3 regions of the Bacillus sp. C1 genome follow, and region 1 is predicted to be linked to each of the others. Evidence: riboswitches for the same ligand, from Rfam matches in the RefSeq annotation. Region 1 holds a riboswitch; each other region holds the start of a gene.
The links. A riboswitch is a leader RNA that binds a small molecule or an ion and turns the genes downstream of it on or off. The one in region 1 is predicted to bind S-adenosylmethionine.
Positions count from the first base shown of each region.

Region 2: linked by a shared signal. The riboswitch ahead of ACX5JI_RS18370 (PTS sugar transporter subunit IIA) and the one ahead of ACX5JI_RS19090 (M20 family metallopeptidase) in region 1 are both predicted to bind S-adenosylmethionine.
Region 3: linked by a shared signal. The riboswitch ahead of metK (methionine adenosyltransferase) and the one ahead of ACX5JI_RS19090 (M20 family metallopeptidase) in region 1 are both predicted to bind S-adenosylmethionine.

Region 1 is NZ_JBTMZT010000008.1:18,910-22,194, forward strand. Features, by position in the region: gene ACX5JI_RS19085 (AAA domain-containing protein) at 1-1,223, shown strand, start outside; SAM riboswitch class I at 1,310-1,414, shown strand; gene ACX5JI_RS19090 (M20 family metallopeptidase) at 1,506-2,708, shown strand; gene ACX5JI_RS19095 (phosphotransferase) at 2,825-3,285, shown strand, end outside.
Region 2 is NZ_JBTMZT010000007.1:50,645-53,929, reverse strand. Features, by position in the region: gene ACX5JI_RS18380 (PTS galactitol transporter subunit IIC) at 1-564, opposite strand, end outside; gene ACX5JI_RS18375 (PTS sugar transporter subunit IIB) at 584-904, opposite strand; gene ACX5JI_RS18370 (PTS sugar transporter subunit IIA) at 919-1,377, opposite strand; SAM riboswitch class I at 1,478-1,578, opposite strand; SAM riboswitch class I at 1,647-1,753, opposite strand; gene treR (trehalose operon repressor) at 1,886-2,596, shown strand; gene treP (PTS system trehalose-specific EIIBC component) at 2,754-3,285, shown strand, end outside.
Region 3 is NZ_JBTMZT010000013.1:95,712-98,996, reverse strand. Features, by position in the region: gene pckA (phosphoenolpyruvate carboxykinase (ATP)) at 1-1,211, opposite strand, end outside; SAM riboswitch class I at 1,563-1,685, shown strand; gene metK (methionine adenosyltransferase) at 1,854-3,053, shown strand; gene ACX5JI_RS22865 (GNAT family N-acetyltransferase) at 3,092-3,285, opposite strand, start outside.

The DNA.
Region 1 (3,285 bases):
TGGCGGCGTCTCTTGGTAAGCGAATTGTCATTTGTGGTGATTTTTTACAATTACCTCCAATTGCGATGGCAAATCACGAGCTTGTTAGAAAGTGGTTAGGAGAAGATATGTTTTATCATGCGGGGATTGTGCAATCGGTAAATAGTTATGAAGCGCATCCGAATTTATTTATGCTACAAGAGCAAAGACGTATGCATGCGGATATATCTAAATTTACAAACTCATTTATTTATAAGAATAGAGTGTTCGATCATCCTTCTGTTTCAGCAAGGAAAGAATTAGCGCAATTACAGCCATTTGCAAATGAAGCAACAGTATTATTTGATACAAGTTTAATGGGAGCTTATTCTTTAAAAGATGCGGCTTCTGGCTCTCGTTTCAATATTATGTCGGGGTTAATTGCGATGCAGATGATTTTAATTGGATTGTTAGATGGTGTTCAATCGATTGGAGTTGTTACGCCATATCGCGCGCAGTCTCGCTTTTTATCAACATGTATAAGAGAAATATTGCAAAAAACAAAGTACCGAAATACACCTGTTCTAGCAGCGACAGTTCATAAATTTCAAGGATCAGAACGAGATATGATGATTTTTGATACAGTCGATAGTTATCCGCAAGAAAGACCTGGCGTACTGTTTTTTGATCATAAAAATCATCGTCTTGTAAACGTTGCGGTAACGAGGGCAAGAGGGAAGTTCATTCAGTTATCGGATTGCCAGTATATGCGGCGAAATCTTTCTAGAAAACAAGCGCTATCTAATCTAACTTCCCACATAGAAAGACACGGAAATGTATATGATCGCAGGTCGTCACGTCCATTGCTAGAACGGAAAATTACAAAACGCTTAAAATGGTTTATGCAAATGAATTTGGAAGAGACGAATAGATTATTAAAAGATATTCTTTCAGCAAAACAAAAAATTATCATTTCCCTTCCAAGTACAAGACAAGTAGATAAAAGAGTATGGCAGGCGTTAATGCGGATGGCGGCGCAGGTAACAATCTATAGCGATGGACCAATTCCATTAAAAAACGTGAGAGTACAAAGGCAAAATAAATCGCTCCCATTTTTACTAATTGACGATGAAATCTTGTGGGTAGGTGCTCCGTTAACATCTCAAATGATGTTTGAAGGGAGTCCAGAATTTCCTTATATATGTGCAAGATTACAAGCTCCTGAAACAATTGGCGTTTTAAAAGGATTTTTAGATATTCGGTAAAATCAGAACGGAATTCCTTGACATTTAGTCGGAATAAAACTAGAATGAAATTAATTTCATATTATTTTTTGAAAATAAAAATAAATTTCTTATCAAGAGAGGTGGAGGGACTGGCCCTATGAAACCTCGGCAGCGGATTCAATATGAATACTGTGCCAATTCCAGCAAGTGAAGGACTTGAAAGATAAGAAAGACGGCTATTTTTGAATTTGTATTTTTAAGCCTCTTTCTATCTTTTAGGAAGAGGTTTTTTGCATGTGAATTTAAAGGAGGACGGGGAAAATGACAACAACACAAGTAACGTCACACAGAAATACGATTACGGAAAGTATAGAAAGAAATAAAGAAAAATACTTACAAACAAGTCATGATATTCACGCGAATCCTGAAATCGGCAACCAAGAGTTTTTTGCATCTAGAACGTTAAGTTTATTGTTAGGAAGTGCAGGATTCCAGCTTCAGCACAATATAGCAGGACATGAAACAGGTTTTATCGCACGGAAAAGCTCAGGGAAACACGGGCCTACAATTGCCTTTTTAGCAGAATATGACGCTTTGCCTGGATTAGGTCATGCGTGTGGGCATAATTTAATTGGAACAATAAGTGTTGCGGCGGCCGTTGCATTATCAGAAACAATTGAGGAAGTTGGCGGTGAAATTGTTGTATTTGGGACACCAGCAGAAGAAGGTGGACCAAATGGAAGTGCGAAAGCAAGTTATGTAAAGGCAGGATTGTTTCATAACATCGATGCTGCACTTATGATTCACCCAAGCGGAAAAACAGCAACAACGAGTCCATCACTAGCAGTTGACCCACTTGACTTTCACTTTTATGGAAAATCGGCACATGCAGCTGCTTCACCAGAGAAAGGCATTAATGCATTAGATGCCATTATTCAGCTTTACAATGGTATTAACGCACTGCGTCAACAGCTTCCGTCAGATGTGAAAATCCATGGTGTCATTACAGAAGGCGGGAAGGCACCAAATATTATTCCAGATTACGCATCAGCACGTTTCTTTATTCGCGCAGCAACACGTCAAAAGTGCGCTGAAGTGACAGAAAAGGTACGAAACATTGCGAAAGGAGCTGCACTAGCAACAGGGACAACAGTAAAAGTGAATCAGTTCCAAAATGAAATTGATGAGTTATTAGTAACAAAAACATTTAATGAAGTGATTGCTGAGGAATTAGAAAACCTTGGTGAAGAGGTAAATCGTAAAGAAAGGCTGGGCATCGGTTCAACAGATGCAGGGAATGTGAGTCAAGTTGTACCAACGATTCACCCTTATATCAAAATTGGTCCAGATGATTTAATTGCACATACGAATGAATTTAGAGAAGCAGCTCGTTCGGAACTTGGAGATAAAGCATTGTTTACATCAGCAAAAGCTTTAGCTTACACGGCGTATCGCTTACTTACAGAAGAGGGAACATTGGATAAAATTAAGGAGGAATTTAGAGAGGTGCAGCGAAATCAGTAATGTGAGCTACAGTACAGAGATATTCGTTTATAAAAGGTTTGGAGAAAGGAGTCTCTAAACCTTTTTTTTGATGTGACTGGAAGAGGGATAAAAAGGTAAAGGAATGGCGGGAAAGTATGACTTTAATTTATGGATTAAAAAAAGAAGAACAAATGGTCAAGAAAGTAGTAACGAATTACTTTGAAGAGATTCATACATTAAAAATAGAAAAAAATTTACACGAAGGTAGTTGGCATAAAGATTTACATTATAAAATTAGCGTGAATGGAAAACGATATTCCGCAAGATTTTTAGGTGAAAATCGAACAGGAAATCCTGCTTTCGGGCATATAACAAATAAGCAATTAGAAGAACAAATACGGTTTTCGTATTATTTAAGAGAACATGACATTCCTTTTATGAGAATTATACAACCATCTACGAGTCATCCATTTATTTCTTTTATATGGAATGATGAAATGTATCGATTTGTATTATCGGAATGGATAGAAGGTAGACATATTACATATTGTGATGAAAATATTGCCGAGGCATTTGGTAGAGAGGCAAGAAAGTGTCATGATATTTCGGGTAGTTT
Region 2 (3,285 bases), on a different contig from region 1:
CCCAACATGATGTAGCTGTACAATCGCACAGCGAGGATACTGAAAATATGTAGACCATCTTTTGGATAATAGTTCTGCAAAAAGAAGACTGTAAAGATTGAGTGTAATCATACAAGCAAAAGCCAACCATAAGTTATTTGTAACTAAATAAATCATAGAGCCCCATACCATGTAGGAATAATTGTTCCACAAATCTCCAGGTTGGAAAATGTTTGTCCATTTTATTAAAAATAATCCGATTTGAAGTAATAGTGCAACGCCTACAAAGATCATTCCAACTTCCGTAGAATAGGCAACAATAGAGCTAGCTTGCCAGCCAATATCAAATACTGGAAGACTGACTCCTGTACTTTTCACCATATTTTGAACGACAGGCATAATAATAGGGATATAAGCATTGAGTAAAAGAGTGAAGCCTTGTAAGCCGATACCTGCGTATAAAGCAGAATAAAAAGCTTTTTTACGATTTACTTTTAAAGCAATGGCGATTATAAAAATAACAATTGGTACAAAAATAGATGCACCAAATGTGTCAAAAATCTTTTTAAGAAATTCTAGCTCCATTTGTATCAATCCACCCGTCTTATAAATTTGTGATAGTTTCCTTTTCTACAATGGTATGAATGACGTGTCTTACTTCTTCTAAAAAACTTTCTTCATCAAAACCAGTTAAAAATCCAACAGCATTAATGGTTGGAATAGAAAGGTTTTGAGGGATAGGTGTAGTGTAAGCAATAAAGTCATATTGTCTTTCTTCCAAAAACTGTTCGACTTGTGTCGGCTTAACCTCAGTTGTCGTAATCGTAATATAATCTTCGCTTAAAGCCTCTTTTAGTTTTTCTGAAACCATAGTAGAGCTGACTGTACCTGAACCACAAACTGTTAAAATATGAAATGTTCTCATGTTTTTTTTCCTCCTTAAATAGTAAGAGCTGAAATAGAGTTTATAATCTCTAATTTTGTAGATGCAGCAGTTAGCTGTTGAAGCTGCTGTGGATGTTGAATAAGTTTCATAATTTCCTTAAGTATTTGAATATGTTGTCTACCGTCTTGTAATGCAAGTAAGAACAGAACTTGCACATTTGTTGTTTCTTTTTCGAGATTTCCCATAAGAGTAAAAGGGATAGATGATTCTAATGTAATTACACTAATGACAGGTTGTATAATATGTGAAGAATCAGTATGAGGAATTGCTACCCCGATGTTTCCGGTGGGGAGACCTGTTGGATGATGCATTTCTCGTTCTAGGACAGCTTGTGAGAAGGTTTCTTTTACAAATCCCTGTATAAGTAAGTCGGTGGAAACTTTCTCTAAAATTTCTTTAAATGTCGTGCCTGAAAGTTTTGGGTAAATAAATTGTTCATGGAAAATATCCAAATAACTCATCTCCTCTTTAGTTGTAATTTAGTTATGTGGTAATAAAAAATCACCCCTTTCTATACGAAGAAAGGGATGATTACTTTGATAGAAAATCATCGCCTTATCTGTCGCTTTAAACGCAGGAATTGGCACCTACCTAATAATATAGGGGTTGCCGAGGTTTCATAGGGCCGGTCCCTCCACCTCTCTTGATAAGGATGAAAGTATGAAAATAATAAAAAACCTTCTCGATAAGAAGAAGGTTTTTGAATACACAATATCGCTTCTTCTTATCTTTTAGAATTTAAATTCTAAAGGAATTGGCACCTACCTAAATAACATAGGGGTTGCCGAGGTTTCATAGGGCCAGTCCCTCCACCTCTCTTGATAAGAGTTTGTTAATTTTGATTTTTGTAAAATATGTGAATATTGTATAGCTAATGTGTAAAATAATCAAGAGGAAAAACTAATTTTCTGGCATGCTATAATACAAGTAGAAAAAGAAGGTGGCAAGGGGTTATTCAAGATGATGAGTAAGTATGAGCAGATTTATACGGAGATAAGTGATTCAATTGATAATCGCAAGTTAAAAGAAGGGTGTAAAATTCCTTCTGAAACAGAATTAATGAAACAGTATGAAGCAAGCCGTGGGACAGTAAGAAAAGCTGTTGATTTATTACAGGAACGTGGGTACGTACAAAAGATTCACGGTAAAGGCGTTTTCGTTTTAAAACGAAAAAATATTGAATTTAACTTTGGCGGTATTGTGAGTTTTCAAGAGGAAAACGAACGATTAGGGCGCAAATGTATAACGAGTGTTGTAGAACAGGAACAATTGTTAGTCTCGAAAGAAATCGCAAAATCATTAAATGTAAAGACGAAAACAAAGGTAGATCATATTAAACGTGTTCGAAATATTGATGGGGAAAATGTAATTTTAGATGTAAACTATTTTGTATCTGAATATATTCCCGGATTAACAAAAGAAATTGCTGAGAATTCGATTTATAAATATATTGAACAAGATTTAGGATTACATATTAGTTATGCACAGCGTGTTATTGAAGTTCAGCCTTGTACAGAGGATGATCAAAAATATTTAGATTTGAATGGTACAGATTATGTTGTTGTTGTCAAAAACTTTACGCATCTTTATGATGGAAGCCAGTTTGAATATACAGAGTCACGGCATCGACTTGATATTTTTCATTTTTCAGATGTAGCTCGGAGAAAATGAGGAGATGAAACGATAAAGTTTCATCTCCTTTTTTTGCGTTTTGGGGGAATAAGAAAAAATTTCGCAAACTCGTATATACGAGTGTTGACTAACTTATATATACGAGTTAATATGTATTTGTAAACGGTATCAAAAAAAGAGAAAAGAGGGATGGGAGATGGCCAAAGATTATCGGAAAGTAGCAGAAGAGGTGCTGAAATATATTGGCGGGGAAGAGAACATTGAACAGGCAGCTCATTGTGTAACGAGACTTCGTATTGCGTTAAAGGATGAAAGTAAAATAGATAACGATAAATTGCAAGCGATTTCTTTAGTGAAAGGAGCGTTTCATAACGCTGGTGTGTTTCAAATTGTTATTGGTCCAGGAGATGTGGACCGCGTATATGCGGAATTGATTGTGCTTACAGGTATGAAGGAATCGACAGTAGCGGATGTGAAGGATTCGGGGAATCAAAAGTTAAATCCGATGCAAAAATTTGTAAAGATATTTTCTGATGTATTTATGCCGATTTTACCAGCGATTGTTACTGCTGGTTTATTGATGGGGATTAATAATTTATTAGGTGCTAAGGACTTATTTTTTGATGGAAAGAATTTACTAGAAGTATATCCGAACTTAGGCGGATTATGGGATTTAATTAATTTGATGGCAAATACAGCATTCGTATTCTTACCAGCGCTTGTTGGGT
Region 3 (3,285 bases), on a different contig from region 1:
GATGCGTCAAGTGGTAAGAATGGAGAACCGAAGCAAGTTGAGAATGTCGCTTGCGGAGATGTTACGCCGCGCTCCGTTCCTGCTAGTTTACTAGTGTAACCGCTTAAGAAATGGTACATAGCTTGCTCTTTATTTAATTTACTGATTGGAGGTAATACGCCAGATGCATCAGCAGTTAAGAAAATAATTGTATTTGGATGTCCTGCAACACTTGGCATTACGATATTATCGATCGCATGTATTGGGTATGCAGCACGTGTATTTTCTGTTAATGCAGTGTCATTATAATCTGCAACGCGTGTTTGATTATCAATTACAACGTTCTCAAGAACTGATCCGAATGTAATTGCATCAAAGATTTGTGGCTCTTTCTCATGAGAAAGGTTAATACATTTTGCGTAGCAACCGCCTTCAATATTAAATACGCCGTTATCAGACCAACCATGCTCATCATCACCAATTAATTTACGGTGTGGGTCAGCAGATAATGTTGTTTTACCAGTTCCAGATAAACCGAAGAATAAAGCAACATCGCCTTCTTCACCTACGTTTGCAGAACAGTGCATCGATAAAATATCTTGTTCTGGAAGTAAGAAGTTCATAATAGAGAAGATTGATTTTTTCATTTCTCCAGCGTATTCCGTACCACCGATTAATACGATGCGTTTTTCAAATGAAACCATAATAAATGCTTCAGAATTTGTGCCGTCAATCGCTGGATCTGCTTTAAAACTTGGTGCAGAAACAATTGTAAATTCAGATTCATGATTTGTTAATTCTTCTTCAGTTGGACGAATAAATAATTGATGTACAAATAAATTGTGCCATGCATATTCGTTAATAACTTGTAACGGAAGACGATAGTTACGATCCGCACCAGCGAAGCCTTTAAATACGAACAATTCTTCTTTTTCTTTTAAGTATTCTAATACTTTTGTATATAATTTATTAAAATGTTCTTCAGAAATCGGTTGATTGACAGAACCCCAAGCGATCTTATCTGCAATCGACGCTTCTTTCACAATAAATTTATCTTTAGGAGAACGTCCTGTATATTTTCCTGTAGAAGCAGAAACGGCACCAGTAGAAGTCAATTTTCCTTCGTTTCTCATTAGTACTTTTTCCACTAATTGTGGAACGCTTAGTTGAATCTGTGCATTGCTTCCGTTCAGTAATTCATGTAATCCAATTTGGACATTCACAGTACTCATATTTATATACCATCCTTTTCATTTTAATGAAATATTTCTCGTAATCCCCACCAAGAGTATAACACAATCATATAAATAATGTATACTATTTATTTACTTTTGTTTGTGTGAATGTATTATCTTTCTTATTTATATTTCTTTCGACATAAATTGAGACTCTCATTGGGATCTTTTCATGACTAGAATACTCTCGTCAATGGGGCATTTTACTTGTCTTTTTTTACATTTTGAAGGTGTGATATTTTATTTTATGGTTAACGGGGAGGGATTCTATGAAAAACTTATTAGGAATATGTGAATATGAATTGACAAATGAATATCATTTCTTTAGTATAGGTTGGGACGGATACTCTCTTATCCCGAGCTGGCGGAGGGACAGGCCCGATGAAGCCCAGCAACCTCACTTGTAACGGTAATAAACAAGTGAATAGGTGCTAAAACCTGTGCGAGGCGAAAGGTCTCGAACGATAAGAGCGAAGGGCAAAAAGCAGTATGCAAGTAGCAAATTAAACCTTTCCTCTATATAATAGGGAAAGGTTTTTCTTTATACTTGTGTGGGAGAATAAATGAATGTCGCAGTTTGTGGCAAATTAAGGATGAGTTCCGTACAATATATACAATTACTGTAGGGAGGTTTACCAAATGACAAAACAACGTCATCTGTTCACATCTGAGTCTGTAACTGAAGGACATCCAGATAAAATTTGTGACCAAATTTCTGATTCAATTTTAGACGCGATCTTAGCAAAAGACGCAAATGCACGTGTAGCTTGTGAAACAACAGTAACAACTGGTTTAGTATTGGTAGCGGGGGAAATTACGACTTCTACTTATGTAGATATTCCAAAAATCGTTCGTGAAACAATTCAAGGTATCGGCTATACTCGTGCAAAATACGGATTCGATGCAGAAACTTGTGCAGTTTTAACATCTATCGATGAGCAATCTGCTGACATCGCTATGGGTGTTGACCAAGCGCTAGAAGCACGTGAAGGTCAAATGACTGATGCTGAGATTGAGGCAATTGGTGCAGGGGACCAAGGTTTAATGTTTGGTTTCGCATGTAATGAAACAAAAGAATTAATGCCACTTCCAATCTCACTTGCTCACAAATTAGCTCGTCGTTTAACGGAAGTTCGTAAAGATGAAACTTTAGAATATTTACGTCCAGACGGTAAAACGCAAGTTACAGTTGAGTATGATGAAAATGGTAAACCAGTACGCGTCGATACAATTGTAATTTCTACGCAACATCACCCTGATGTTACATGGGAACAAATCGATCGTGATTTAAAAGAACACGTTATTAAACACGTTGTACCAGCTGAGTTAATTAATGAAGAAACAAAATTCTTTATTAACCCAACAGGTCGCTTCGTAATTGGTGGACCACAAGGTGATGCTGGTTTAACAGGACGTAAAATTATTGTTGATACTTATGGTGGATACGCTCGTCACGGCGGCGGTGCATTCTCTGGTAAAGATGCAACAAAAGTTGACCGTTCTGCAGCATATGCAGCTCGTTATGTCGCGAAAAACATCGTAGCAGCTGGTCTTGCTGACAAAGCAGAAGTACAACTTGCATATGCAATCGGCGTAGCACAGCCAGTATCAATTTCAGTTGATACATTCGGCACTGGTAAAGTATCTGAAGAAGTACTAGTAGAACTAGTTCGTAACAACTTCGATCTTCGCCCAGCTGGTATCATCAAAATGTTAGACTTACGTCGCCCAATTTACAAACAAACAGCAGCTTACGGCCACTTCGGACGTACTGATGTAGATCTTTCATGGGAACGTACAGACAAAGCAGCAGCTTTAAAAGAGCAAGCTGGTCTATAATATAGGAAAAAAGCTTTGCGCGGGAGCGCAAAGCTTTTTTATTTGTAATTAGACTGTAGTAATGCAAAAAGCTCAATATCATGCCAATTCCCATTTCGAAATACAGCTTCTTTACAACTGCCTTCATGTTGAAAGCCAAGTTTTTTATAAAGATGTATCGCCTTATCGTTAAATGAAAATACACGTAAGGATATACGATGTAAGTTTAATTCTAAAAAGGCATACTCTAATA